Azoarcus olearius: one gene and its partner. The protein of the gene in region 2 interacts with the protein of the main gene of each other region in a pairwise test. Links are inferred from orthologs where the notes say so. Each region holds a gene or a part of one and is shown on either strand. Other genes may lie near its edges. The genes, in order: eno and rpe.

Evidence for each region.
Region 1: the proteins of rpe (region 2) and eno interact in binary tests that used the Escherichia coli proteins (3 or more experiments, as listed by UniProt). The link is inferred for Azoarcus olearius from one-to-one orthologs.

The regions. Positions count from the first base shown.
Region 1 is NZ_CP016210.1:2,406,623-2,420,754, forward strand. The notes cover bases 11,346-14,132. They hold eno (phosphopyruvate hydratase), read right to left. Parts: upstream 13,491-14,132; coding sequence 12,201-13,490; downstream 11,346-12,200. Other genes in these bases: dqs_RS11180 (CBS domain-containing protein), read left to right, coding at 11,349-11,780; ftsB (cell division protein FtsB), read right to left, coding at 11,835-12,110; kdsA (3-deoxy-8-phosphooctulonate synthase), read right to left, coding at 13,575-14,132. In the rest of the region: dqs_RS11110 (GGDEF domain-containing protein), read left to right, coding at 102-1,517; dqs_RS11115 (HAD domain-containing protein), read right to left, coding at 1,522-2,016; enoyl-ACP reductase FabI, read left to right, coding at 2,227-3,006; dqs_RS11125 (hypothetical protein), read left to right, coding at 3,017-3,613; dqs_RS11130 (AAA family ATPase), read right to left, coding at 3,637-4,617; GTP cyclohydrolase I FolE, read left to right, coding at 4,796-5,467; dqs_RS11140 (DUF3301 domain-containing protein), read right to left, coding at 5,471-5,800; dqs_RS11145 (inorganic phosphate transporter), read right to left, coding at 5,811-7,391; dqs_RS11150 (nucleotide pyrophosphohydrolase), read right to left, coding at 7,449-7,802; dqs_RS11155 (23S rRNA (adenine(2030)-N(6))-methyltransferase RlmJ), read right to left, coding at 7,860-8,705; dqs_RS11160 (gamma carbonic anhydrase family protein), read left to right, coding at 8,921-9,466; dqs_RS11165 (SIMPL domain-containing protein), read left to right, coding at 9,586-10,281; dqs_RS11170 (hypothetical protein), read left to right, coding at 10,320-10,625; dqs_RS11175 (C40 family peptidase), read left to right, coding at 10,682-11,239. UniProt on the Escherichia coli protein: Catalyzes the reversible conversion of 2-phosphoglycerate (2-PG) into phosphoenolpyruvate (PEP). It is essential for the degradation of carbohydrates via glycolysis.
Region 2 is NZ_CP016210.1:3,737,841-3,752,029, forward strand. What follows is about bases 6,724-9,567. They hold rpe (ribulose-phosphate 3-epimerase), read right to left. Parts: upstream 8,575-9,567; coding sequence 7,873-8,574; downstream 6,724-7,872. Other genes in these bases: trpE (anthranilate synthase component I), read right to left, coding at 6,724-6,932; dqs_RS17075 (phosphoglycolate phosphatase), read right to left, coding at 7,192-7,863; dqs_RS17085 (GspE/PulE family protein), read right to left, coding at 8,631-9,567. Also shown: dqs_RS17050 (translocation/assembly module TamB domain-containing protein), read right to left, coding at 1-2,665; indole-3-glycerol phosphate synthase TrpC, read right to left, coding at 2,669-3,463; trpD (anthranilate phosphoribosyltransferase), read right to left, coding at 3,463-4,500; dqs_RS17065 (aminodeoxychorismate/anthranilate synthase component II), read right to left, coding at 4,516-5,103; more of trpE, read right to left, coding at 5,460-6,723; more of dqs_RS17085, read right to left, coding at 9,568-10,991; dqs_RS17090 (3',5'-cyclic-nucleotide phosphodiesterase), read right to left, coding at 11,060-11,827; dqs_RS17095 (FHA domain-containing protein), read right to left, coding at 11,954-12,718; dqs_RS17100 (PP2C family protein-serine/threonine phosphatase), read right to left, coding at 12,767-13,522; sucD (succinate--CoA ligase subunit alpha), read right to left, coding at 13,636-14,189. UniProt on the Escherichia coli protein: Catalyzes the reversible epimerization of D-ribulose 5-phosphate to D-xylulose 5-phosphate.

The DNA of each region.
Region 1 (14,132 bases), 1.3 Mb from region 2 along the record:
CGAAGGTTCTGCAAGGGCAGCGCTAGGATCGTCGGAAAAGAACGACGGTCGGGGCCGCTTCAGGTGCCGGCGGTGTCCATAATCGAAACGCGAACCGACAAATGTCCATTTCGCCGCATCCCCACCCCAACCCGGCCTCGGCGCTGACGCTGCGCCTGACCCGCCTGTACGAACGCGGCCTGCTGCTCGCCTTTTCACTCAGCCCGCTCGTCGCGATCCTCTACCTGCACCATTTCCAGGCTGACGTGCCCCGCTTCGAACACCATGTGGCGCATGAGCTGGCCATTGCCCTGGCGATCGGCGTATCCGCCTTCGTCTGCTACGTCACGCTGCGCTGCTACGAGTCGTCCGGCGAAGCCTTCCTGCGCTGGCTGACACTCGGGCTGATCGGTTTTACCGTGGTCTATGCGCCCCATGGCGTTCTGACCCGCCTGTCGGCCCACCATCTCGACTGGTTCCTGCTCTATGGCCCGGCCTCGCGCTTTGTCATGGCGGCATGCCTGCTGCGGGCGGCGATGCTGTACGGCGAGGCACCCGAACCTCGCTGCGCCCGCCCTCGCGCGCGACAGTGGGCGGGCTGGATCGGGCTCTTCCTAGGCGTCGACCTCGTGGTCGCGCAACTTTCCTTCCACCCGCACCTGCTGCCCCTTCCCGTCCGACCGGTATTCGAAGCCTGCGCCATCCTGTTTGCGCTGGCGGCGGCCGGGCTGTTGCTGCGCAAGGGCGCCAGCGCGCCACTGATCCTCGTGACCGCGATCGCGCTCGGCATGTTCGCCCAGTCCTCCGTGGCCTTCATGCTGTCCTCCGCCTGGGACCACACCTGGTGGCTGGCGCATGCGGTGTTCGCCTCGGGTTTCCTGCTGCTGAGCTTCGGCGTCGTGCGCGCCTTTCACACGACCCGCGCGTTCTCGACCGTTTTCAGCCAGGAAGAAATGATGCGGCAGTTGTACGTGGAGAAGGAGCGGGCGGAATCGGCGCTGGCGCTGCTGCGCCAGGCCAACGCCGACCTCAGGCGGCTGGCGGCCACCGACCCGCTGACCGGCGCCAGCAACCGCCGGCAGTTCATGGCCACATTGGCGAGCGAATGGGCACGGGCGCGCCGCGAGCGCGCGCCGCTGGCACTGCTCGCGCTCGATATCGACCATTTCAAGCACATCAACGACCGTCACGGACACCCGGCCGGCGACCATGCCTTGAAGACCTTCGTGTCCGCCGCGGCGGGTCTGCTACGCCCAGGCGACGTGATCGGCCGGATCGGCGGCGAGGAGTTCGCCATCGTGCTGCCGGGCACTCAGGCGGCGGATGCGCACGGCATTGCGGAACGCATCCGGCACGGGGTCGAAGCGCTGGCGCTGGACATCGACGGTGTGCCGGTGGCACTCACCGTCAGCGTCGGCGTTGCGGTCTCCGGGCCTAGCTGCACCGAGCCCGGGGATCTGCTGAAAGAGGCGGACCGTCGCCTGTACGAGGCCAAGAACGCCGGCCGCAACCGGGTGTGCCCCCCGCCCCCGGCCTGAAACCTCAGCGCCAGCGCAATCCGGTGCGCGGCGGCGCTTCGTCGGTCACGCCGCGGCGCAAGTTCTCCAGCAGCCGCCTCAGCGCTTCGGCGTCCTCTTCGATGAATCCGCGCTTGAAATCGGTCAGCAACAGCCGTGAGCGGGTGAGCCAGTTTCCCGGCGCATCGTCTAGCGCGCACCACTGCGCATGGGGCTCCGGATCGTGCTGCGCGAGCCACAGCATCGCCTCACGCTCGCGCAGTCCATGCAGTTCCGACCCATGCTTGGGCAGGATGTGCGGCGTCACCCCGGCCACGCGCGGGCGGATGTCTTCGGCAAAACGCGCAACCAGCTTGGCCTGCGAAAACAGCATGCGCCAATCGGAGGCGATGACGACGCGGGCCTCGTCGAACTCTCTCAGCACGGACTCGATCAGCGGCAGGCAGCGGAAATCCTCGACCTCGCCCCAGGGGTGGGTGACGCCGTCGAAATCCATGAAGACGAAGGTGGTGCGGGGCATTGCTTACTCAGGAGGGATGCGGCGGGGCTGGCGGCCGCTTCGGGTTCATCGATGCTGCGACGCAGAATATACTGAAATGCACCACCCGCTGCGCGAGCCAGCGCGTTTTTTGCGGGCGCCGCGTATCATCACCGCCAGTACGCGTGTCATACGCAGGTGAGACAAGCGGTTGCGCATTATCCCTACCCTCATCCGAATCGGAGCCCGAGCATGAACCCGATCATCAACCTTGAAGGCAAAGTCGGCCTCATCACCGGCATCGCCAACGAAAAGTCGATCTCCACCGGCGTCGCAGAGGCCTGCGCCCAAGCCGGCGCCAAGCTCATCATCACGTATCAGAACGAAAAGACGCGCGCTTTCATCGAGCCGGTCATCAACCGCCTGGGCGTAGAGGACGTCTTTCTGCTCGACGTGACCCAGCCCGATACGCTCGATGCCGCGTTCGCGGAGATCGAAGCGCGCCACGGCAAGCTCGATTTCGCCGTGCACAGCATGGCGTTTGCCAAGCGCGACGACCTTCACGGCCGCGTCGTCGACACCTCGCCCGATGGTTTCGCGCTGGCGATGGACGTGTCCACCCACTCCTTCGTACGTCTGGCGCGCAAGGCCGAACCGCTGATGGAAAAGGCCGGCGGCGGCGCCCTGGTGACGATGACCTATCTGGGCTCGGAAAAGGTGATTCCGCACTACGGCGTGATGGGGCTGTGCAAAGCGGCACTCGAAGCCGCCACCCGCTACATGGCGGCGGAACTGGGCGCCAAGAACATCCGTGTGAACGCGGTGTCGCCGGGCCCCCTGATGACCCGCGCGGCGTCCGGCATCGCCGGTTTCGACGGCCTGATGGCGGCGGCGGTGGACCGCTCCCCGCTGCACAGCCTGGTGACGCCGGAAGACATCGGCGCGCTCACCGCCTTCCTCGTCTCCGATGCCGGCCGCCTGATCTCCGGCGGGGTGCACTTCGTCGACGCCGGCTACAACGTCATGGGCTGAGGATCGCGTCATGATCGACCTCGCCGCGGCCCGCGTGAAACTCGGCCGGGACCCGATCGTCCTGCCGGACCCCGTCCCGGCCCATCCGCTGCTGGACGGCAAGCCCGAGATCGGGCGCGGCGAGTACTCCATCGTGATCGACAAGGGCGACGGCGAGCGGGTGTACAAGCTCGTCAGTTCGCCCGCCGACTATTTCCTGCATACCGCCCCCGACCGCCCCCAGGGCACTCACTTTCCGGTGGTGTATGCCGACCACGGCATCATCGGCCGCGCGCGCTCCGGCTACCCCTTCCACCTGCTCGAGATGGAGCGGCTCTATCCGCTCGAAGACAAGTCGGCGACGGCCGATCTGGCGATGCGCCTGATCGACTTCTACTGGTCGGCCTGCGAACAATGGAGCCGGCTCGGCATGGACATGGGCCGCATCGCGCTCTACCACCTCACGACAACCCCGCTGGATATCTCCGACAGCGTGCAGGAGGCCTTGCGTGCGCTGTCGGACTTCGTCGAGGAGTACCACGTGCTCCCGGATATCCTCAACGCCAACAACCTGATGATGCGCAAGGACGGCACGCTGGTGTTCTCCGACCCGGTCTTCATTGCCTGAAGTGACGGGCCGGAGACGCATCTTCAGAAACCGATCTTGCGCTTGCTGCCCGGCCGGAAGCTGTCGAGATCGTCAGCCGTCAGGTAATCGCGCCCGGCAAGCTTGGCGGTACCAAAGGCCGACATCAGCGCCCTGCGCTGCGAGCGCGGCGGCAGCGTGGCGAGGCATTCCATGACGTCCGCCGGCGGCTCGTCCGGAAAACCCCAATCGTGTGCGCCAACGATGTCGCGGTACAGGCGGCACGCGATCATCAGCGACTCGTCCGCGTCGGGCCGCGGCACGCAATAGACGTTCATCCGGTTCAGGATCGGCTCGGGGATATTGCGCTCGTCGTTGGCGGTCGTGATCCACAGGATGTGCGACGCGTCCATCTCGACATCGACGTATTCGTCACGGAAGCGGCGCGCCGTGTCGTGCTCCAGCAGTTCGTACAGCGGCCCGAGCGGATCGTAGCGGGAATCGCCCCCGGCCTTGTCCACCTCGTCGAGCACGATGACCGGATTCGCGAGTTCGCCGCCGACCAGGGCCTGGGCCACCTTGCCCGGCTTGGCGTGATTCCACTGCGCCGAGGCGCCTGAAAGAACCCAGCCGGCGGTCAGCGAACTCATGGACACGAAGTGATAGCCCGTGCCCAGCCTGTCGGCCAGGCTGCGCGCGAAATGTGTCTTGCCGATGCCGGGCTCGCCCAGCAGGAGGATGGGCGCGAACGACACCGGCTCGTTACCGGACACCGCCAGCGCCAGCGACTTCCGGATGTCCTCGATCACCTCGCCGAAGTTGGGGCAGCTTTCATACAGCCGGTCCACCGTATCGGCGCGGCTCGGCTTGACCACGAAGCGCGTCCCGCCGGTTTCGCGCATCCGCTCGTAGAACGCCGCAAGCGCCTCATTGCGGGCCGGTGCGCTGGCCTCGAGCGCCTTGTCCACGTCTTCGACGCGATAGATCTGCCGTGCGTCGGCGAGAGGGATGGAAATTTCGTTTGCCGTCGCTGTCGTCAACATCATGGCCTCCTGGGCGTGCGCTGGAATTGCGGTCCGGGCCGACACGCGGCTCTCGTGGATGCGCGCGTCGATCTACGGGCTTCGACAAGCAGGACGCGTGCCGGTTTTGGTGCAGCGCAACATTCCGGCCCCGCCTGGGCTTCAAGCGTATGATCCGCCAACCTTCGCAGGAAATCCGACAATGTCCTCCACCCATTTCCAACATTCCGACAGCGCCGGGGGCGACCACGATCACGGCCATACCCCTCATCCGCGGACGGTCGGCATCCCCCGCTCCGGCAACTTCGATCCCGTGGCGTTCGAACGTGCGGTCGGCGACCTGCTTCGGGCGTGCGGCGTCGAGCCCGACACCACTCACACAGGCCGGACGGCGCAGAGGGTGCGCGAACTGTGGCAGAAGCGTCTGCTCGGAGGCTATGAACTCGACCCCGCTGCGGCGCTCGGCGAGGGCTTCGAGGATCCGCGCCGAGACATGGTCGTGGTCCGCGGCATCGCCATCCACGGCGTCTGTCCGCATCATCTCGTTCCGTTCCGCGGCCTCGCCCACGTCGCCTACGTGCCGGGTGGGCGCCTGCACGGCTTCGGCCGCATCGCCCGGCTGGTGGACGCCATCGGGCACCGTTTCACCTACCAGGAATGGATGACCCGCGACATTGCGGACGCGCTGATGCACCACGGCAGTGCATCCGGCGCCGCATGCGTGATTGAAGCGGAGCAATTGTGCCTGCTGCTCGGGGAGGACCGGCGCGGCGACGAGCGCGTGGTGACGCAGGCCTTCGCCGGCGATTTCGAACGCTCGGACCAGTTGCGCAACGAGTTCCTGCGCGCAATCGCCCCCAACCGGGCGCTCTGAGCGCTACTGGACGATGTGGAAGCGCGGGAGATGCGCGGCGAGATCCAGCAGCACCACTTCCCGTCCGCGCAGCGTCACTCCGCCGCGGAAGCGGTCATAGCCGGAGTCGGAATATTCGAACGCGAAGCTGCGCTGCAGCACGGCACGCCCCTCGTCGTCGCGCGCGAGGCACATCCCCTGCCCGACCACCGTCTCGTCGAGGAGCTGAACGCCTTCGCGGGCGCACGCGGCACGCACCGCCGCAATCCCGGCCTCCCTCGCCTTCAGGCTATCGAACCAGAACCAGCCGCCCACCGCGAGCAGACCGAGCGCCACGACCTCGAAACCGTTCATGCCAGCCTCCTCAGGCGCGCGCCACGCCTTGCGCCAGCAAGGTGTACAGCAATGCGGCCAAGACCCCTGAAACGGGCACCGTAACCACCCAGGCTGCGGCGATCCGCATCAGCTGGGACCGCTTCACGACTTCCTGCTTGTACATCTTGCGCAGCTTCTTGCGCTCCGACTTGGAGAAATTGGCGGGGTCCTCGCTGTTCTTCGAGCGCGCCTTCAGGTCCTTCAACAATCGGTCCTTCTCGGCCACCGAGGCCTGGCCGAAGCGCTCCAGGAAGGCATCGAGCGCTTGCTGCTCGCCCGCCGGGTGGTGGGCCTTGATCTCCGCCACCGTACGCTCGTAGGCCGTCTTCAGGAACTCGCGCAGGAAGCCCACGCCGAAGACGCCCCCCACGACAATGTGCGTGGAACTGACCGGCAGCCCGATCCCGGAAGCCAGTACCACGGTCACCGTGGCCGCCAGCGCGATGCAGAACGCCCGCATCTGGTCCAGTTCGGTGATTTCGGTGCCGATGGTGCGGATGACGCGAGGCCCGAACAGTGCCAGCCCCACCGCGATGCCGATTGCCCCGATCGCCAGCACCCACAGCGGCGGCCCCGCGAGCGCGCGGACCGTCCCGGCACTGCCGAGGGCATCGAGGATCGCCGCCAGCGGCCCGACTGCATTGGCGACGTCGTTGGAGCCATGGGCGAAGCTCAGCAAGCCCGCGGCGAACACCAGCGGGGGATTGAAGAGCTTGTTCACGCCTTCCTTGGTATTCGCGATCAGATGTCCCCGCGTCCGCAACCTGGCCCGCATGTAGAGGAACACGAGCGTCGCCGGGATCACGGCGAACGAGCCGGCGGCCCCCAGTTCCACCACCAGCGCGCGGTTGAGTCCCTTGACCAGCAGGAACACGATGGAGGTCCACGTCATCGCGGCCATCAGGTACGGCACGACTCTTCGCGCCGCGCTGGCCATGTCGGGCTGATAGGTGATGCTGCGCTTCACCGCGTACAGGAACGCGGCGGCGAAGCCGGCACCCAGCAGGGGCGATGCCACCCAGCTGGTGGTGATCGCCACTACGGTCTCCCAGTTGATGACCTCCACCCCGCGTGCCGCGATGCCTGCACCCAGCACAGCGCCGACGATGGAGTGCGTGGTCGATACCGGCGCGCCGAGCGCGGTCGCCACGTTCAGCCAGATGGATCCCGCGAGCAAGGCGCAGAGCATTACCGCGACAACGGTGTCGCCATCGGTCAGCAGGTGCCGTTGGAGGATGCTGCCCTTCACGGTGTCGACGACGGCACCGCCTGCCAGCAGCGCCCCCGCCACCTCGCACACCGCGGCGATGCTCAGCGCGCTGACCAGCCCCATCGCCCTGGCCCCCACCGCGGGGCCCACGTTGTTTGCCACGTCGTTGGCGCCGATGTTGAGCGCCATGTAGGCCGCCAATGCCGCCCCCACGACCAGGATCAGGCTGGCGCCGGAGCCCAGCGTTGCCGCGTACAGCATCGTCGCGACAAGAAACAGGCTGACGACCCCCAGACGCAGCAACTCGCCGCGCCCGTGGGCCGTGGCGCTCTCGATTTCCTTAAGGTGCTGGAGTTCCAATTCGCGTAGTCCGGTTCGAGCGGGACGCGGGCGCCAGCGGCGGCCCGCGGGCGTCCGTCACAGCTTGTCGTATTTTTCCGCGCGCCCGTGTGCGCGCTCAACCGGGTAGCGCTCCGCATTGATCGCGAGCTTGCGGCCCGCGGCCTCGGCGAGGTCGATGTCCAGCACGTCGGCAAGACGGACGAGATACAGCAGGACATCGGCGAGTTCCAGCGCCACCGCCTGCCGCGTGTCCGGTGGTAGCGCGGCAGACTGTTCCGGCGTCAGCCACTGGAAGTGCTCGACGACCTCGCCGGCTTCGCCAGCGAGCGCCATCGCAAGATTCTTGGGGGTGTGAAACGGCTCCCAGGCGCGCTCCGCGGCAAAGTCGCGCAACTGCCTGCGCAGCGTCTGCAGCGTGTCCTCGCTCATTGTGTGTTCCTCTCCGGCACGCCCGTCGCAAGGCCCGGACGGAAGGGCTTTCCCCGATCAGGCAATCTGATGCTCCACGTCGAAACCCGCGCCCTCATCGATCCCTATCACCTCGACGAGCCACGGCAGCGTCTGCTCCAGGCGCTCGGGCAGCACCCACGGCGGATTGACGATGAAGAGGCCGCTGCCGAACATGCCGAAGCCGTCTGCCGCAGGAGCCCGCACCGCCAGGCGGACATCGAGCCAGCTTTCCGCCCCCAACTCCGCCAGCCGCTCCGGCAACTGGCGCGCCTCCGGCCGGGCAAGCAGCGGATACCACACGGCGTAGGTGCCGCTCGGAAAACGTTTCATGGAATCGCGCACGGTCTCCAGCACGCGGCGGTAGTCGTCCTTGACCTCGTAGGGCGGGTCGATGAGTACCACGGCGCGACGCGACGGCGGCGGCAACAACCCGCGGAGCGCGGCGAAGCCATCGGCCTTCCGGACCTGTACGCGCTCGCTCTCGCCGCGGAAGGTCTGTTCGAGCAAGGTCATGTCCGCCGGATGCAGTTCGAAAAGCCGCAGGCGGTCCTGCGCCCGCGCGCGGGTCATTGCGAGCGCGGGAGAACCGGGGTAGAACAGCAGGCGCCCATGGGGGTTGAACTGGCGTACGGACTGGACGTATGACTCCACCGCCTCGGGTCGGTCGGTGCGTTCCCACAGGCGGCCGATGCCTTCGGTGTACTCCCCCGTCTTCGCTGCGCGTTCGCTATCGAGCGCATAACACCCCGCGCCGGCATGGGTGTCGACATAGCACCAGGCTTTGTCCTTGCGGTTGTAGTACTCGAGGATTTCCAGGAGCACGATGTGCTTGAGTACGTCGGCGTGATTGCCGGCATGGAAGGCGTGACGGTAGCTGAGCATGAAGACGGTGGTGGCGGGAACGAAAACTGCAGCCGTCCAAGGGACTGTCCCGAGCGGCTGCTGCGGCGCAATGCTAACACCGCTGGCCCCGCAGCCGTCCGATCGAGTGTAAAAACCGCCTTCATCACCAAGGACTTGCCCACGTCGCCGCGGCCGCTTGCTATGATTTCGCCCCCGGGTCACATCGGGCACGAAGAAAACAACGTGAGAGACTGATGAGTATCTATGCCCTGAGAGAGCGCAAGCCCCGTTTCGGCGAAGGGTGCTGGGTCGCGCACAACGCGACCGTCATTGGCCGGGTCGAAGCCGGACGAAACGTAAATATCTGGTACAACGCGGTTATTCGGGGCGACAACGATCCGATCGTGATCGGCGACAACACCAACATCCAGGACGGCTCCATCCTGCACAACGACGACGGCATTCCGCTGACGATCGGCTCGGATGTGACGATCGGCCACATGGTGATGCTGCACGGGTGCACCGTGGGCGACGGCACGCTGATCGGCATCAACGCGGTCGTCCTCAACAACGCGGTCATCGGCAAGCACTGCATCATTGGCGCCAATGCGCTGATTCCGGAAGGCAAGGTCATTCCCGATCGGTCGCTGGTCGTCGGTTCGCCTGGGCGCGTGATCCGGGAACTGAGCGACGACGAAATCGCCGGGATTACCCGCAATGCGGCGCACTACGTCGCCAACGCCCGCCAGTACGAGGAAGAACTCGAGCCGCTGGACGCCGCCGCGGTGTTGGGGCGTTGACCCTGTTCCGGGCGCTGCGAGCGCCGGCGTCATCACAGGTGCTTACACCTCGCCGCCGTCTGGCCGTACGCCTTAGGGTATAAAGCGCCGCATATCGAGAGCCGCCGGTGCCTGTCCTCATGAGAACTGCCCCCTCCCTGCTTGCCATCCTGTTTTACGCAGCGCCGCTGGCCGCCATGGCGGCCGAGCCGGCGCCGGCTGTCGGGCCCGTGATCGAGTTTTCGGTCGATGCGCAACGCCCCGCCCCCAACGATCAGGTCATCGCCATCATGTACGTCGAACAGGCGGGCGCCGATGCGGCGGCGCTTGCTCGCGGGGTGAATCGCGCGGTGACCGCGGCGATGGAAACAGCGCGCGCCCACCCCTCGGTCAAGCTCCAGTCGGCGGGCACCAGCACGTGGCCCAACTACGGAAAGGGGAGTGGGACCCGTATCGAGGGCTGGCGCATGCGCTCCGAACTGCGCCTCGAAAGCCGCGATGTCGCCGCGATGTCGGAACTGATCGGGAAGCTGCAGAGTAATCTCGGCCTGGCCCAGGTCACCCTGCAGCCGGCGCCCGACACCCGTCGCGCGGCGGCCGATGAGGCCACGATCGACGCGATCCGTGCGTTCGAACGCAAGGCCGGCGTCGTGGCATCGGCGCTCGGCAAACGCTACCGGATTCGCCAGCTCAACCTCGGCGAGTCGGGCGCTCCGCCCGCGTACGCGCGCATGCGCATGTCCGCCGCCATGGCTGAAGCGGCCCCGGCGCCGCTAGAGGGCGGCGAAAGCCTTGTCAGCGTGACTGCGTCCGGCAGCATCGAACTGACCGACTAACAAAACCATCACCCTCCCCCTCCCCCTCCTCCCCTCCCATGCGCATCCTTGCTTTCAGTACCGTCGTCGTTCTTTCCATCGGTCTCGCCTCCACGGCGTGGACGCGTGACGACGGCGAGGTCGAGACCTATCAGTGCCGCAACGGTGAACGCTTTACCGTTGAATACCACCCGAGCCACATCCGTCTGCGCACCGGCGCCGGCGTTTTCGCTCTGCGTGCCGGCGCTGGTAACAGCGATTATTCCGACGGTCAGACGGTCTTCCGTCCGACCGCGGACGGCGCCACGCTCGAACGCCCCGGCCTTCCCCCCGCCAGCGACTGCGTGCGCCCCGATAAAGCCTGACCGGCCACCACCGGCCGCGGCTGGACGCCTGCGCCGCATTCCCCTATCGTCCCGGCATGGCACAGACACCACCCTATCGGCGACGCCGGCCGGGGGCCGGCCCCGGCGTCGCGTTCCTGCTCGCGGCGCTCGTTGCGGCCTGCAGCTCTGTTCCGCCGCCCACCGAATCCCGACTCCCTCCGGGTCCCGCCGCGCGCCCCGCGCAACCGCTGTTCGCGCTCGACGATCCCGATCATCCACAAGAGATCGTGATGTTCGCCCTCGGTCTGCTCGACACCGGCTACCGCTTCGGCGGCCGCAATCCGGAAGCGGGACTCGATTGCAGCGGCATGGTGAGTTACGTCGTGGAGCAGGTAAGCGGTCAGCGGCTGCCGCACAACGCCGCGCAGATTGCCGAGCGCACCCGCCCCATCAGCCCGGCGGAGCTGTCGCCAGGCGACCTGGTTTTCTTCAATACCGCCAGGCGGCCGCATTCCCACATGGGCATCTACATCGGCGACGGGCGCTTCATCCACGCGCCATCGAGCCGCGGCGCCGTGCGCATCGAGAAGCTCTCGAACGCCTACTTCGCACCGCGCTTCGACGGCGCGCGGACGCTGATCGCACGCGACTGAAACCGCGTAGCCCCGCCGGCGGGCGTTGGGGTATGTTCGGACTTGCTTCCCCGGCAGCGGCTATCTACCTTTGATGGGCCGATGGTGGTTTTCCGGAGGAGGAAGAGACATGCCGACGCGCAAGATTGCAGAGGTGGTAAAGGGACAGAAGATTCTGACCGCCGACGAACACATGACAGTACTGGAGGCCTCGCGCAGGATGACCGACCTGCACGTGGGGTCGATCATGATCGTCCATGACGGTCACCTGAGCGGCATCTTTACCGAACGCGACGCGCTCGTCCGCGTCATCGCCGCCGGCCGCGATCCTGCGCGGACACGTTTGAGCGAAGTCATGACCCGCGATCCGCAGTCGATATCGTCCGACAGGCCGCTCGGGCACGCGATGCACCTGATGTACGAGGGCGGCTTCCGGCACGTTCCGGTCACCGACTGCGGGCGGCCGATCGGGATGATTTCCGCGCGCGACGCGCTCGGTCTCGAAATGGTGGCTTTTGAAGAGGAACTGGAGCAGCGGGAACTGATCACCGAACTGCTCTAGACCGCGTCCGACGAACGCGTTTGAAGCATGGAACTGAGCCGGCCTTGAGCCGGTTCAGTGCTTCTGGGGTACCTGAACGAAGATTTCGTTGGGCTTGGTCAGGCCGAGTTCGAGCCGTGCCCGTTCTTCGATCGCCTCGTTGCCGGACTTGAGGTCGCGGACTTCGGCGTCGAGCCCCGCGTTGCGCTCTTCCAGCCGCGTGTTCTCCTCACGCTGCTCGTGCAACTTGCGATCCACCTCCCACACGCGCAGCCATCCGCCCTTGCCTAGCCACAGTGGGTACTGCAGCACGACGACGAGGACGGCAAGAATGATCACGGGCCAACGCATGGAACAGTTCGACGGCTAGGGAAAGAAAGACGCAATCGACTGCCGCGGCGGATGTCGCGGCAGTCGAAGCGGAAAGCGAACCGGCGTCGCTTAGCGGCTGCGCAGGTTGTAGAACGCGCGCTTGCCCGGATACACCACGGTGTTGCCGAGATCTTCCTCGATGCGGAGCAGCTGGTTGTACTTGGCGATACGGTCCGAGCGCGACAGCGAACCGGTCTTGATCTGCATCGCGTTGAGGCCCACCGCGATGTCGGCGATGGTGGAGTCTTCGGTTTCACCCGAACGGTGCGAGATCACCGCGGTGTAACCGGCGCGCTTGGCCATTTCAACCGCCGCGAAGGTTTCCGACAGGGTGCCGATCTGGTTGATCTTGATCAGGATGGAGTTGGCCACGCCCTGGTCGATGCCCTGCTCGAGGATCTTGGTGTTGGTGACGAAGAGATCGTCGCCGACCAACTGGATCTTGCGGCCGAGGCGGTCGGTGAGGTGCTTCCAGCCGGCCCAGTCGCCTTCGGCCATGCCGTCCTCGATCGACACGATCGGGAACTTGTCGGCCAGGGTGGCGAGGTAGTCGGTAAAGCCTTCGGAGGTGAGGCTGAGGCCTTCGCCCTTCAGCTCGTACTTGCCGTCCTTGTAGAACTCGGACGCAGCGCAGTCGAGCGCCAGCAGCACGTCGCGGCCCGGCTCGTAGCCGGCGGCGGCGATGGCTTCCTGGATCAGGTTGAGCGCTTCTTCGGTGCCGGACACGTTGGGCGCGAAACCGCCTTCATCACCGACGGTGGTCGGGTAGCCCTTCTTGTCGGTGATCTTCTTCAGGTGATGGAAGATCTCCGCGCCACAACGCAGTGCCTCACGGAAGCTGCCCATGCTCACCGGCATGATCATGCATTCCTGGATGTCCAGGCTGTTGTTGGCGTGCTCGCCGCCGTTGATGACGTTCATCATCGGGACCGGCATCGCCATCGGGCCCGAACCGCCGAAATAGCGGTACAGCGGCAGGCCGGCCTCCTCGGCCGCGGCGCGCGCCACTGCCATCGACACTGCCAGCGTCGCATTGGCGCCGAGACGCGACTTGTTCTCGGTGCCGTCTAGGTCGATCAGGGTGCGGTCGATGAAGGCCTGCTCTTCGGCGTCCAGACCGATGATCGCTTCGGAAATCTCGGTGTTGACGTTCTCGACGGCGCGCAGCACGCCCTTGCCGAGGAAGCGCGCGGCGTCGCCGTCGCGCAGTTCGATGGCTTCGCGGGAACCGGTGGAGGCGCCGGAGGGCACGGCAGCACGCCCCATCACCCCGGACTCAAGCAGCACGTCGGCTTCGACAGTGGGATTGCCGCGGGAGTCCAGAATCTCGCGGGCGATCACGTCAACGATTGCACTCATGGAATGTTCCTGTTTCGGTTACGGATTAGGAATTGGAAGAAAAAATCAGGGTGCGCCTGCACATGGGGCGGCACGCGAAGCGGATCAGGCCTCGGTTTCCAGCAGCCCGCGCGACTTGACCAGTTCGTCGATCGCCTTCAGCGTGCTGAGCAACGCCTTCATGCGCGGCAAGGGCCAGGCATTGGGGCCATCGGAAAGCGCCTGCGCGGGATTCGGGTGAGTTTCCATGAAAAGACCAGCCACGCCGACCGCGACAGCCGCCCTGGCGAGGACGGGTACGAATTCGCGCTGACCACCCGATGCCGTGCCCTGCCCGCCCGGAAGTTGCACCGAGTGGGTGGCGTCGAACACCACCGGGCAGCCGGTCTCGCGCATGATGGCGAGGGAGCGCATGTCGGACACCAGGTTGTTGTAGCCGAAGGACGCGCCGCGCTCGCACACCATGATGTTGTCAGCGCCGCCGTTGGCTTCCCGGGCCTTGTCGACCACGTTCTTCATGTCGCCGGGCGCGAGAAACTGGCCTTTCTTGATATTCACCGGGCGGCCGCAGGACGCCACCGCGTGGATGAAGTCGGTTTGGCGACACAGAAAGGCGGGGGTCTGCAGCACATCGACCACCGCCGCGACGGCCGGGATCTCCTC
Region 2 (14,189 bases):
CCGGGGTGCCGGCGAGCGTGAATTCGCCGTCCAGGCGCCCGCCGGTTTCCACCCGCTCCTGCAGCAGGCGGCCGAACCAGGCGATGGACGGCATCGCCAGCCGGGCCGAGCCGAGCAGCGGCGCATCCATGTCCACGGTCCACACCCCGCCGGCGCGCTTCAGCGCGGCAGTCGCGCTGCCCGACAGCTCGCCGAGTTCGGCACCGCTGGCAGCCAAGGAACCCGATAGGCGGGTTCCGCGCGCCGCCAGCCGCAGTTCGAACCCGTCCAGCCCGAGCCGCGTCGGGATCTCGCCCTCCACGCTCAGGTCGCCCGACTCGCGGAACACCCGCGCCTCGCCCTCCACGCTGTCGGCCAGCCGCAAGTCCCACTCGGCACCGAGCACCAGCGGCCCGGGGCCGCGCCGGGGCGTGCCGTCGCGCCGCGTGGTCAGGCCAAGCGCAAGTCCGGTGAGCGAGCCGCGGAACGCGCTGCTAGCGGGGGACCAGCGCGTTTCGTCGAGGCGGATGCGGCCCGCTTCTCCGGCCGTCAGTTCCGCCGTGCCCAGGCGGACCTGTTCGCTGCCGAGGTCCAGCGCGGCCGGCGCCCGCAGCCGCAGCGGGAATCGCCCTTCCGTCTGCAGGCGGACCAGCCGGCCCACCCAGCGTCCCGGCGTCGTGGTGCCGTTCCAGCCGCCGTCCAGTCCGATGTCGACCCGATGGCCGCTGACGCCCTCCGCTTCGGCCGCCACGGTGTGGGCATCCACCCGGCCATCCACCGCGATGCGCAGCACGTCGATCTGGTTGTCGCGAGCGCCGCGCTGACCGATGCCGCTGAACCCGGCCGCCAGCACCAGCGTACCCTTGGGCCCGGCACTCAGCCGGCCGCTCGCGTTGGCGCCGTCGATGCGCATCGCGCCAGGCAGGGTCAGCGCGGAGGCAAACAGCTGGAACTCGCCAGCCGCGCCCTGCGCGCCGCCGGTCAGTTCGCCGGCCGCGCCCATCCGCCCGCCGAAGCCGTAGCCGAGCGCATCCAGCGCCGGCGCGTCGATGACGAAACGCAGCCGGTCCTTGCCGGCCCCCCAGGCGCCGTCCGCGTCGATGCGGTTACCGGCGAGGTCGAGCGCGACCGCAACGTCCTCCAGCCGCAGCAGGCCGGGCGCCTGCACCACGTCGAGACGCCCCTTGCCGCGCACCGGCCGCCCCTGCAAACGCCCCTCGGGCAGTTCGAAACGCAGGGCCAGCGCGTTCTGCGCCGCGAGCTGGCCGTCGACATCGAGCTGCAGATTGATGCGCCCGCCGGGTGCGCCGGGGAACAGCGCGGCGGGGTCGAAGTCGCGCACCAGCGCCTTCCCGGTCACCGTCGAGCCGTCACCCGTGGCCGCCACCTCGCGGGCGCCCTCGGCTTCGATGCGGGCGCCGCCGAGGCGCAGCGCCACGCGCGCGTGCTGGCGCGTCGGCCCTGCCTCGCCCCTCAGGTCGCCGGACAAACGATGGGCCGGCAGACGATCGTCCATGGCGTGCAGATCGAGTTCGCTGAGCCCGAGTTCGAACTGCAGCCCTTCGGCGCCCACCTGCTGCGTCCACCCGAGCCGGCCGGTGGCGCGGGCCCGTCCCGCCAATTCGATCGCGAGTTGCTCCAGCGCACCCTCGTCGCCAGACCATTGAAGGACGCCCGCGACGCCGCGGAGGGGAATGCCGCCGCGATTGAGCGGCGCGGGCGCGGCATTCGCCAACCGCAGCGGACCGCTCAGGATCAGCGCCCCGGCAGGCGAGGCCTGCGCGCCCAGTTCGGCCTCGACCGTCAGCCGTGCGCTGGGTGCGGCAGCGACGAAGAGCGCCGGGTCGACGCCCTCCAGTCGCAGGCGGACGCCGCGCAAGGGCAGGTCCTCGAACGGGGTCGCCTCCAGCGTGACGCTCCCCGTGGCCGCGTTGCCGTGCAGGCTGGCCTGGAGCCGGGTCGCGAACAGGGTGCCGTCCGCGTCGACCGTCGCCTGGAAGAGCTGCCCTGCGTGCTGCCCGTCCAGGCTGGCGCGGGCGCTCAGCGCGAACGGTGCGACCGCAGCGATGCGCGCTTCCGCCCGCAGGTCGCCAAAGGTGCTGGCGACGGAGAAATCGCGCAGGACGAGCGCTTCGGCGTCGGCGGCGAATCCGCCACGCAGGGTGTTCAGGACGATCGCGGAGGTGGCGTCCTCGCCCTGTTGCAGCCGCAGGGCGTCGATTTCGATGTGGCTGACGGAAAGCTCGACCGGCAGCGCGAGCGAGGCGGGCGGCGTCGGCGGCGTACCGTCGGGCGGACCGGGGCGCTGCCGCAAGGCGACGCTGCGGGCGGCAATGCGCTGGATCTCGAGCCGGCCGTGCAGGAGTTCGGCCGGCGTCCATTCGAGCACGAAATCATCCACCGTCAGTTCGGTGGAAGGCGAAACGAAGCTCAGCCGCCCGATGCGCAGCGGGCCGAGCAGCCGGCCCCCGGCCTGCTCGATGCGCAACTCGCCGGGGGCGATGCGGCTGGCAAGGCGGCCCACGGCCTGCAAGCCGGCTTCGGTGGAGACACTCCAGGCCAGCGCGGCGAGCAGCCCCAGCAGCGCGGCCGCCAGCAGCAGCGGCCAGCGGCGACGGCGCGCCCGCGGGGGTGCGGGCGCGGGCGGGGCCGGGGGCGCGTTGGCGCTGTCGTCCGGCCCGTCCATGCCTTAGCCGAACAAGGCGCGCAAACCGGCGCCGGGGTCGGGTACGCGCATGAAGGCCTCCCCGACCAGGAAGGCATTCACGCCGTTCTCGCGCATCAAGGCGACATCGGCCGGCGCGAGAATGCCGGACTCGGTGACGACGATGCGGTCCGCCTCCGCCGCCAGCCGCGGCAGCAGACCGAGCGTGGTCTGCAGCGAGACTTCGAACGTGCGCAGGTTGCGGTTGTTGATGCCGACGAGCGGCGTGCGCAGCTTCAAGGCCTGTTCGAGTTCGGCGCCGTCATGGACCTCGACCAGCACGCCCATGCCGAGGCCGTGGGCGATCGCCTCCATGTCCTGCATCTCGGTCAGCGAAAGGCAGGCGGCGATCAGCAGGATGGCGTCCGCACCCATCGCGCGCGCTTCGTACACCTGATAGGCGTCGACGAGGAAATCCTTGCGCAGCGCCGGCAGCGCGCAGGCGGCGCGGGCGGCCTGCAGGTATTCCGGCGCGCCCTGGAAGAAGGGTTTGTCGGTCAGCACCGACAGGCAGGCCGCGCCCGCGGCCTCGTACGAGGGCGCGATGTCGGCGGGCCGGAAGTCCTCGCGGATCACCCCTTTGGAGGGACTGGCCTTCTTGATCTCGGCGATCACCGCCGGTCGGCCCGCGGTGATCCTGCCGCGGATCGCGCCGACGAAATCGCGCGCCGCGGGCTGCGCCTCGGCCTCTGCCCGCACGATGGCGAGCGGTTTGGCCGCAAGCGCGGCGGTGACTTCCTCGCGCTTGACCGCGCAGATCTTCTGCAGGATGTCGCTCATCAGGCGCCTCCGAACTTGCGCGTGAATTGCACGTACTCGTCCAGCTTGGCCCGTGCCGCGCCGCTCGCGACGAGTTCGCGCGCGCGGACGATGCCGGCCTCGATGGAATCGACCAGGTTGGCCGCATACAGCGCAACCCCTGCGTTGAAGATGACGATCTCGCGCGCCGGCCCGGGCTGGTTTTCCAGCGCACCCACCAGCACCCGGCGCGATTCGTCGGCATCCTCGACACGCAGGTTGCGGCTGCCGACCATCGCCAGGCCGTAGTCTTCCGGGTGGATCTCGTATTCGCTGACCTCGCCGTCCTTCAGTTCGCCCACCATCGTGGCGGCGCCGAGGCTGACTTCGTCCATGCCGTCCAGGCCGTGCACCACCAGCACGTGGTTGGCGCCAAGGCGTTCCATTACGCGCACCAGGATGCCGACGAGGTCCGGGTGGAACACGCCGAGCAGGGTATTGGGCGCGCCGGCCGGGTTGGTGAGCGGGCCGAGGATGTTGAAGATGGTGCGCACGCCCATCTCGCGCCGCACCGGGGCGACGTTCTTCATCGCGCTGTGGTGGCTGGGTGCGAACATGAAGCCGATGCCGGTGGCCTGCACGCATTCGGCCACCTGCTCGGGCGTCAGCATGATGTTGGCGCCGAGCGCTTCGAGCGCGTCCGCACTGCCGGACTTGGACGACACGCTGCGGTTGCCATGCTTGGCAACGCGCGCCCCCGCTGCCGCAGTGACGAAGATGGTGGCGGTGGAGATGTTGAAAGTGTGCGAGCCGTCGCCGCCGGTGCCGACGACGTCGATGAAGTGGTCGTGCGGCGGCGGCACCACCACCTTGGTGGCGAGTTCGCGCATCACGGTGGCGGCGGCGGTGATCTCGCCGATGGTTTCCTTCTTGACGCGCAGGCCGGTGAGGATGGCGGCGGTCATCACCGGCGAGACTTCGCCGGCCATGATCTGGCGCATCAGCGACAGCATTTCGTCGAAGAAGATTTCGCGGTGTTCGATGGTGCGCTGGAGCGCTTGCTGGGCGGTAATCGTCATGGTCGCGTGTTCCGGTCAGGCGGCGGCAGGCAGGCTGCGGGTCGAGTCGAGGAAGTTCTTCAGCAGGTCATGGCCGCGCTCGGTCATGATCGATTCGGGGTGGAACTGCACGCCTTCGACGTCCAGCGTCTTGTGGCGCACGCCCATGATCTCGCCATCGTCCGTCCAGGCGGTTACTTCAAGACAGTCGGGCAGGCTGGCGCGTTCGATCGCGAGCGAATGGTAGCGGGTGCAGGTGAGCGGATTGGGCAGCCCGCGGAACACGCCGAGGTCCTTGTGATGCACCGGCGAGGTCTTGCCATGCATGAGTTTCTGCGCATGGACGATGCGGCCGCCGAAGGCGGCGCCGATGCTCTGGTGGCCGAGGCAGACGCCGAGGATGGGGAGTTTGCCTGCAAATTCGCGGATTGCCGCCACCGAGATACCCGCCTCCGCCGGCGAGCACGGCCCGGGCGAGATGACGAGGTGGTCGGGCTTCATGTGGGCGATCTGCTCGAGGGTGATTTCATCGTTGCGGAACACCTTCACCTCGGCGCCGAGTTCGCCGAAGTACTGCACCAGGTTGTAGGTGAAGCTGTCGTAGTTGTCGATCATCAGCAACATGTCGGTTTTCCTTTTCGCTGCGTCGCGACCGGTGTGGGTTGCGACGCTATGGAATTTCTGTGGGCGCTGGGCGGCTAGTGGCTGAACCGTTTGGGCGCTGCGGAGGCTGCGCGGAGTTCCTTCCGCCGGCTGCGGAACTCGCCCTTCGGGCTCGGACAGTCCTCGCCGGCTCCAGGAACACCCCACATCCTCCACGAATCACCGCTCGCGGCCTTCGAGCCTTCGCCACCACGAGGCGACAGGGGTGGTGTTTGCGGAAGGGCGAGGACTGTCCGAGCGAGCGAGTTCCGCAGAACTGGAACAAATACCACCCGTGCCGCCGGTTTCAGCTCACCAAGCCACCAGCGGCACAAACCTCAAACCTGCGTATCCAGCCCGCCCTCGGCCATCTCGGCCGCCCGCAGCATGGCGCGCGCCTTGTTCTGCGTTTCCTGCCATTCGGCGTCCGGGTCGGAATCGGCAACGATGCCCGCCCCCGCCTGCACGTGGATCTGACCGTCCTTCAGCACCGCGGTGCGGATCGCGATTGCCAGGTCCATGTCGCCGTGGAAACCGACATAACCCACCGACCCGGCGTAGATGCCCCGCTTGACCGGCTCCAGCTCGTCGATGATCTCCATCGCGCGCAGCTTGGGCGCGCCCGACACCGTGCCGGCCGGGAAAGTGGCGCGCAGCACCGCCAGCGCGTCCAGCCCCTCCTTCAACTGTCCTTCGACGTTGGACACGATATGCATCACGTGGGAATAGCGCTCGACGGTAAAGCGTTCGGTGACCTTCACCGTACCCGTCTCCGACACCCGGCCGGCATCGTTGCGGCCGAGATCGAGCAACTGCAGGTGCTCCGCGCACTCCTTCTGGTCGGCCAGCAGGTCCTCTTCCAGCGCTGCATCCTCGGCGACGGTAGCGCCGCGCTTGCGGGTGCCGGCGATCGGCCGCACTGTCACCGTATCGTCCTCCAGCCGCACCAGGATTTCCGGCGAGGCGCCGACGACATGAAAGTCCTCGAGGTTGAAGTAGAACATGTAGGGCGAAGGATTCAGCGAGCGGATCGCCCGGTAAAGCGCCATCGGATGCGCGGCGAACGGCTTGCTCATGCGCTGCGACAACACCACCTGCATGATGTCGCCGTCGACGATGTACTGCTTGGCGCGGCGCACCGCGTCCTTGAAGGCCTCCTCGCCGAAGCTGGAGACCGCCGGCGCGGACTCGGCGCGCGACTCCTCCGGGATGGCCACCGGCGCGCGCAGCCGGGCGAGCAGTTCCTGCAGGCGCTTCTTGGCGCGCTTGAAGGCGCCCGGCACCTCGGGCTCGGCATACACCACCAGCGTGAGCTTGCCGGTGAGGTTGTCGACGATGGCGATCTCCTCCGACAGCATCAGCAGGATGTCCGGCGTACCGATCGCGTCGGGTTTGTCGGTCTTGGCGAGGCGGGGCTCGATGTAGCGCACGGTGTCGTAGCCGAAGCAACCAACCAACCCACCCGCGAAGCGCGGCAGATGCTCGCGGGGCGGCACCTTGATGCGGTTCATGAACTCGGCGACGAAGTTGAGCGGGTCGCCGTAGTCGCGGCGCTCGACGAGGCGGTTGCCGGTGAGCAGCAGCGCCGAACGGCCATACACCTCGATGCGCGTCGGCGATGCGAGACCGATGAAGGAGTAACGGCCGAAGCGCTCGCCGCCCTGCACCGATTCCAGCAGGTAGGTGTAGGGCTCGTTGGCGAGCTTCAGGTAGATGGAGAGCGGCGTGTCGAGATCGGCGAAGGTCTCGAGCGTGACCGGGATGCGGTTGTAGCCCTGTTCAGCCAGGGCATTGAATTCCTGTTCGAGCATGGGTGCTCCACGAAAACGGTTGATCCGGAAGACTGCTGGGCGGGTGGAGCCGGCGGAGGTGCGCGCCAGGAGGCGCAGTCAGGTGCCGGGACCCGCGAGGGGTTCGCGTATTAGTGGCCCAGAGGCCAACGCCAGCCGCCACGCCAGTCGAGGCATGGGGAGACGGTCGCAAAATCCTTTTCCGGGAACCGCTGTTCGAGAGTCACGATGCTTTCTGTGTGAGGTGAGCTACCGCAGCTGGAGCGGCGCTGTCCGGCGTTCATGCCGGAATGATATGGTCCAGCGCCTGAAGTGCGTCGGATAGTAGCCCATCGCATTCGATAGTGTCCACCGGCATGCCCTCGCTGTAGCCATAGCTGACAAGCAGCACCGGCATGCCCGCAGCGCGGGCCGCGAGCGCGTCGTTGGCCGAGTCGCCGATCATCACGGCCTCGCGCGGACTCACGCCGAGCAGCTCGCAGGCATGGACCAGCATCGCCGGATCGGGCTTCTTCACCGGCAGCGTGTCGCCGCTGACGACGGCCTGGAAATAGCGGGCGATGTCCATGCGTTCGAGCAGCGGCAGGGTGAAATCGCCCGCCTTGTTGGTCACCACCGCCAGCCGGAAGCCGCGCGCGGCCATCGCCTCCAGGGTTTCGACGACCCCCGGATAGGCGCGCGTGCCGAGACCGTTGACCACGGTGTAATGGCGCCGGAAGACCGGGATCGCAGCGTCGATCTCGGCTTCGCTCGCTTCCGCGTTCTCGGTGAGGCAACGCCGCACGAGGTTGGGCAGGCCTTTGCCGACGAAGCTGTGGATTTCCTCCAACGGGCGTTGCGGCCGACCGAGTTCGGCGAGCATGCGGTTGGCTGCTTCGGCGAGGTCGCCGATGGTGTCGAGCAGCGTGCCGTCGAGGTCGAACAGCACTGCGCGGGCGGGAAAATGCGTCATCGCGTTCGCTCAGCCCGGGGCGCCGACCGCGGCAAGCTCGGCACGCAGCGCGCCGATCACGCCGTCGTAGCGGTTGGGGTCGCTGTCCTTGCCCGCACCGAACACGGCGGAACCCGCGACGAAGGTGTCCGCGCCCGCACGGGCAATCTCCGCGATGTTGTCCACCTTCACGCCGCCGTCGATCTCCAGCAGGATGCGGCGGCCGCTCTGCGCCTCGTAGGCGTCGAGCCTTGCACGCGCGGCACGCAGCTTGTTGAGCGTTTCGGGAATGAACTTCTGCCCGCCGAAACCGGGGTTTACGCTCATCAGCAGCACCACGTCGAGCTTGTCCATGACGTGGTCCATGTAGTGCAGCGGGGTGGCTGGGTTGAACACCAGGCCGGCCTGGCAGCCGGAGTCACGGATCAGGCCGAGACTGCGGTCGATGTGCTCGGAAGCCTCGGGATGGAAGGTGATGATGTTGGCGCCGGCCTTGGCGAAGTCGGGAATGATGCGGTCGACCGGCTTCACCATCAGATGGACGTCGATCGGCGCGGTGGTGACCGGGCGCAAGGCCTCGCACACCAGCGGGCCGATGGTGAGATTGGGGACGTAATGGTTGTCCATCACGTCGAAGTGGATCCAGTCCGCGCCGGACGCCACGACCTGGCTCACTTCCTCGCCGAGTCGCGCGAAGTTGGCGGATAGGATGCTGGGGGCGATGCGGAACATGGGGAACTCCAGAAGCGGAAGGGCGGCATTCTAACCGCCCCGCCGCTGGCCCGCGATCAGCGCAGGCAGACCTTGCGTACCTGCTTGAGGTCGGTGATGCCCCCCAGCACCTTCTCGATGCCGTCCTGGCGCAGGGTGCGCATGCCGTCCTGCAGCGCAACCGCCAGCATCTGGGCGAGGTGGCCGCGCCCCTGGATCACGCGCTTGATCGCCTCCGTGCCGACCATCAGCTCATGCAGGCCGACACGGCCGCGGTAGCCGTGATTGCACTCCGGGCAGCCCACCGCGCGATACAGCGTAAACCGCCCTTCGCCATCGGCATGGTGCGCCCGCCATTGCGACAGGACCTCGGCCCGGGCGCCTTCCGGGTCGGCCTGGAAGGCGGCGGTGAGGTGCATGTCGGCGCAGTACTCGTCGAGCAGGTGCTCGATCTCAGCATCTTCCGCGATATAGGCCTGGCGGCAGTGCCGGCACAAGCGCTTGGCCAGGCGCTGCGCGAGCACGCCGAGCAGCGCATCCGAGAAATTGAACGGATCCATCCCCATGTCGAGCAGCCGGATGACCGACTCCGGCGCGCTGTTGGTGTGCAGCGTCGACAGCACGAGGTGGCCGGTGAGCGACGCCTCGATGCCGACCGACACCGTTTCCTCGTCACGCATCTCGCCGACCATGATCACGTCCGGGTCGGCGCGCAGGAAGGCGCGCATCATGGTGGCGAAGTCCAGCCCGGCCTTGCGGTTCACCTGCACCTGGCGCAGGCCCTTCTGGGTGATTTCGACCGGATCCTCGATCGTCCAGATCTTGGTTTCCGGGGTGTTGATGTAGCCGAGGATGGAGTGCAGCGTGGTGGTCTTGCCGGAGCCGGTGGGGCCGCAGACGAAGAACACGCCGTAAGGCTTGGTAATGGTCTCGCGCAGGCGTTCGAGGTTGCGCGGTGAGAGCGCGAGTTCGCCCAGCGGCAGCGGCTCGCTGTGCGCGAGGATGCGCATCACCACGTCCTCGGTGCCGCCGGCGGTGGGCACCGTAGCCACCCGCAGTTCGATATCCAGCGGGGCATACTTGCGGAACTTGATCTTGCCGTCCTGCGGGCGGCGACGCTCGGAGATGTCGAGGTCGCACATGATCTTGATGCGCGTGATCAACGGATTGCGGTAGCTCGCCGGCACCTCGATGTAGGGCACCAGGGTGCCGTCCTTGCGGAACCGGATCAGCGTCTTTTCCTTGCCCGGGCGCGGCTCGACGTGGATGTCGGATGCGCCCTGCTTGTAGGCGTCGATGATGACCTTGTTGACCAGCTTGACGAGTTCGTTGTCGGCAGCGGCATTGACGTCGTCCGACAGCGAACCTTCGTCGTTGTCGTCGTCCAGGCCCATCAGCAGGTCGTTGACCGAGCTGGTGTCAAGTTGGGCTTCGAAGAACTGGTTCACGGTGCGGTCGAATTCACCGCGGGTGGTGACACGGAACGCGAGCTTCTTGCGGGGGAAGACATTTTCGGCGATGCGGGAAGCACGCACCTGCTCCGGGTCGGTGGTCATGATGACCACGCCTTCGGTCGTTTCCTCCAGCGGCAGCCACTGACTTTGCTGGACGTAGTCGCGCTTGATGTTGCGCAGCAGGTCCATCGGCTTCACGCGGTCGGCACGATACGGCTCGTAAGGCACGCCGTAGAAGCGCGCGGCCGCTTCGCCCACTTCGGCCTCGGTCAGGCGATAGTCGGTGATCAGCACCACCTCCACCGGGATGCCGCTCTCGCGCCCCTTGCGCGTGGCGTTGCCCAGTTCCTCCGGCGTGATGCGTCCGTCCGCGACCAGTGCGTCAAAGCGGGAGCGGGCCTGCAGCGTGGCCTGGGCCTGGTGACGGCCAAAGGCAACGCCGAGCGTCTGTGCCAGGCCGAGCAGCCCTTCCTCGGCGAAGCCGGAAAACACCGCGCCCGCGCCCAGGTTGATCAGCTGGATCACGCCTTCGAGCTTGCCGCTGTCGGGGTTGGTGATGGGCGCCGCCAGCATCTGGCGGGCGCGATAACCGGTCGCCTCATCCACCTCGCGGCGGAATTCCAGCTTGGGCGAGATCGCGTGAAGTTCGTCGGCGTCGTAGACGTCCGCGATATTGAGCAGCTTGCCGGTAGCGGCGACATAACCCGCAACGCTGTTCTCGGCGATCGGCAGCCGGATGTTCTGCACGCTCTGCAGTCCCGTCTTGACCTTGGTGGCAATGACGGTGCCGTTCTCCTCCACCACGTAGATCGACAGGCGCTCGACATCGAACAGCGCGCAAATGTCGGCCGACAGCTCGAAGATGATCTCGTCGATGTCCTGGGTGGCGTGGATTCGCGTGGTGATGGCCTGCAGGCCCTTGAAGAAGGCCAGCCGGCGGGCGACGTCTCCGCCCGCGGGCGCCTTGCCCGGCGTTGCGCTCATGGTGGATCGTGGCGTGTCGATCGAAGGTGGGCCGTCATTCTAACGGCTCGTCGGCAACGCTGTCCGCGTCAGAACGTAAGCTCCTGGCCATGCATCAGCCGGCGCGGGCGCAAAGGCCCGCGATAGCTCGACAACTGGTCCATGATGCGGTCGTCGACACCGGGCTTCAGGTGACTGATGTGGACCTCGGGCGTCACCGTGATTTCGTCGAGCATCGCCCCCAGCATCGCCGGGCACAGGTGCCGGGATGCGAGCGCGAGACCTTGCTGCTCGTTGGGAAACGCGGTCTCGACAATCAGGTGGCGCAGATGCGGCGTCCGGTTGATCGCGGCGATGAGTTCCGGGCAATACGCGGTGTCGCCGGAATAGACCAACTGCCCGTCGCCGCTGTCCAGGCAATAGGCCACGGCAGGCACGGTGTGGTGCGCAGGCATCACCGTCACCGCGCCCCGCGCCAGCCGCACGGTCTCGCCCACCTTGATCACCTGGAAACGCAGGAAGGGCCGATGGCGGTCGGGGATTGCGGAAAAGTCTGGCCAGATCAACCAGTTGAAGATGTGCGAACGCAGGATCCGGATGGTCTCCGCCGACCCATACACGGTAACCGGAACGCCCCGCGCCTCACCCACCGAATCGATCAGCAGCGGAATCATCGCGATGTGATCAAGGTGCGCGTGGGTGATGAAGATGTGATCGATGCGCTTGAGCTGACCGTATTCCAGATCGCCCACGCCGGTGCCGCAGTCGATGAGGATGTCATCGTCCACGAGAAACGAAGTTGTCCGCGACGTCCTGCCGCCGATCCCTCCGCTACATCCGAGCACCCTGAGCTTCATATCGAATTACTGACCGGCAACCTGTTCCGAACGGCGCGCCGGCCCACCCGTGCGCTCAGTGGGCGGACCTTAGCACCGCGCGGCAAAAGACCCGTGTGCGATAAATCACGCGGGATTTTGGGCGCCTCACGGGCGGAGAAAAAACTCCATTTTCACGCCGGCCAGTTCGATGATGTCGTGATCGTTGAGCCGGTGCGCCTGGGCATCCAGCGCACGCCCATTGACCAGCGGGAAGTTGCCGCCCTCGACATGGGTGATGAAGTATCCATGCGCACGGCGCGTGATGACCGCCACCTGCCGACCGGGTTTTCCCAGCGTGGTCAGCGACTTGGAGAGCTCCAGCTCCCTGCCGGCGTTGGCGCCGTTGAGCACCTGGATCACCCCCAGCCGCTCGGCCCCGGGGTTGTTCGACGGCTCGGCCTGCTCTGCCGGCGCAGTGGCCGTGGCGGCCTGCCGGATCAACTGCGTACGCTGCGGATTGCCCGCGGCGGACGGGGCCGGCGCGGGCCGCGCAGGCGGTTCAGCCTGGATGTCCAGCGAAACCTCGAAGGGCTTCAGGCTTGCGGTATCAACCATCTCGGACGGAGACAAACCGGGCGTGCCTGTGTCCACGAGGTACTTCAGCCGGTACTTGCCGAGCTCGACCACGTCATTGTTCTGCAGCACGTACTTCTTGATCGGCTGCCCGTTTACATAGGTTCCGTTGGTACTGCTCTGATCCTCAAGAAAGGCGTCGTTGAGGATGCAGGTGATGACAGCGTGATGGCCGCTGATGGCGAGGTTGTCGATCTGGATGTCATTGGATGCCTTCCGCCCGATCGAGGTGCGCTCCTTGTTGAGGATGATCTCCTTGAGCACCAGACCGTCCATGCTGAGTATCAACTTCGGCATCACCACACCTGTAGAATCGATCCGGACCGCGGCATTGCAGCCCTTCGTTCAAGCCGCTTCCCGCCGCGCCAGGATCACCGAAACATTGTCGCGCCCGCCCCCGGCGTTGGCCGCGTCGACCAGCCGGTCGGCCAGGGTTTCCAGGGGACCACCGCCGGCCAGAATCTCGCAGATCTGACCGTCGTCCAGCATGTCGGTGAGACCGTCGGAGCACAGAAGCACGGTTTCCGCGCCTCCCAGCGGATGGACTGCAATATCCGCCTCCACCAGTGACGCCACGCCCAGGCCGCGCGTAAGCATGCCACGATAGCGCGACCGACGTGCATCTTCCGGCCGCATCATGCCGGCGTCGACCCGCTCCTGCAACAAGGTGTGATCCCGCGTCAGCAGGCGCAGTCCGTCCGGGCCGGCGACATACAGGCGCGAATCGCCGACATGGGCGCATACCAGCGCGTCGGCGAGAAACACCGCGAGCACCAGGGTTGCCCCCATGCCGGCGAGTTCGGGCCGCAACATCCCCACCCGCCGGATCTCGGCATTCGCATCTTCGGCCGCGCGGCGCGCGATCCGGCACATGCCACCCGCATCCTCCAGGCCGATCGCGTCCCGCTGCAGGCAGCGGTCGACGACGTCTACTGCGAGTTGGGCAGCCACGTCTCCGCCTTCATACCCCCCCATGCCGTCGGCGAGAATCAGCCAGCCGTGGTCCACGTCGGTTTTGACGGCGTCTTCGTTACGCACCCGCACCTTACCGATATCGGAACGGCTGGCACAGCGAAGCAAGGGGGGCACGGATGCGGACATTCGGAGACGGTCGCGCGGCGGGAGAATCGGACCATTCTAGCGCGCACGATTTCGCGGGTAGACAAAAAAGCGCCGGACAAGCCGGCGCTTTTTCACGGCACAGATGAAGACGCTTACAGCAGCGACTTCAGCAGCTTGCCCATTTCCGACGGGTTGCGCGTTACCTTGAAGCCGCACTCTTCCATGATGGCGAGCTTGGCGTCGGCAGTATCGGCACCGCCAGAGATCAGCGCACCGGCGTGGCCCATGCGCTTGCCGGCCGGCGCGGTCACGCCGGCGATGAAGCCGACCACCGGCTTCTTCATGTTGGCCTTGCACCACAGCGCCGCTTCGGCTTCGTCCGGGCCGCCGATCTCACCGATCATGATGACCGCATCGGTGTCCGGATCGTCATTGAAGGCCTTCATGACGTCGATGTGCTTCAGACCGTTGATCGGGTCGCCGCCAATACCGACCGCGGACGACTGGCCCAGACCCAGCTCGGTGAGCTGTGCCACGGCTTCGTACGTCAGGGTGCCGGAACGCGACACGACGCCGATGCGGCCCTTGCGGTGGATGTGGCCCGGCATGATGCCGATCTTGATTTCGTCCGGGGTGATCAGACCCGGGCAGTTCGGCCCCAGCAGCAGGGTCTTCTTGCCACCCGCGGCTTCCTTGGCCTTCATCT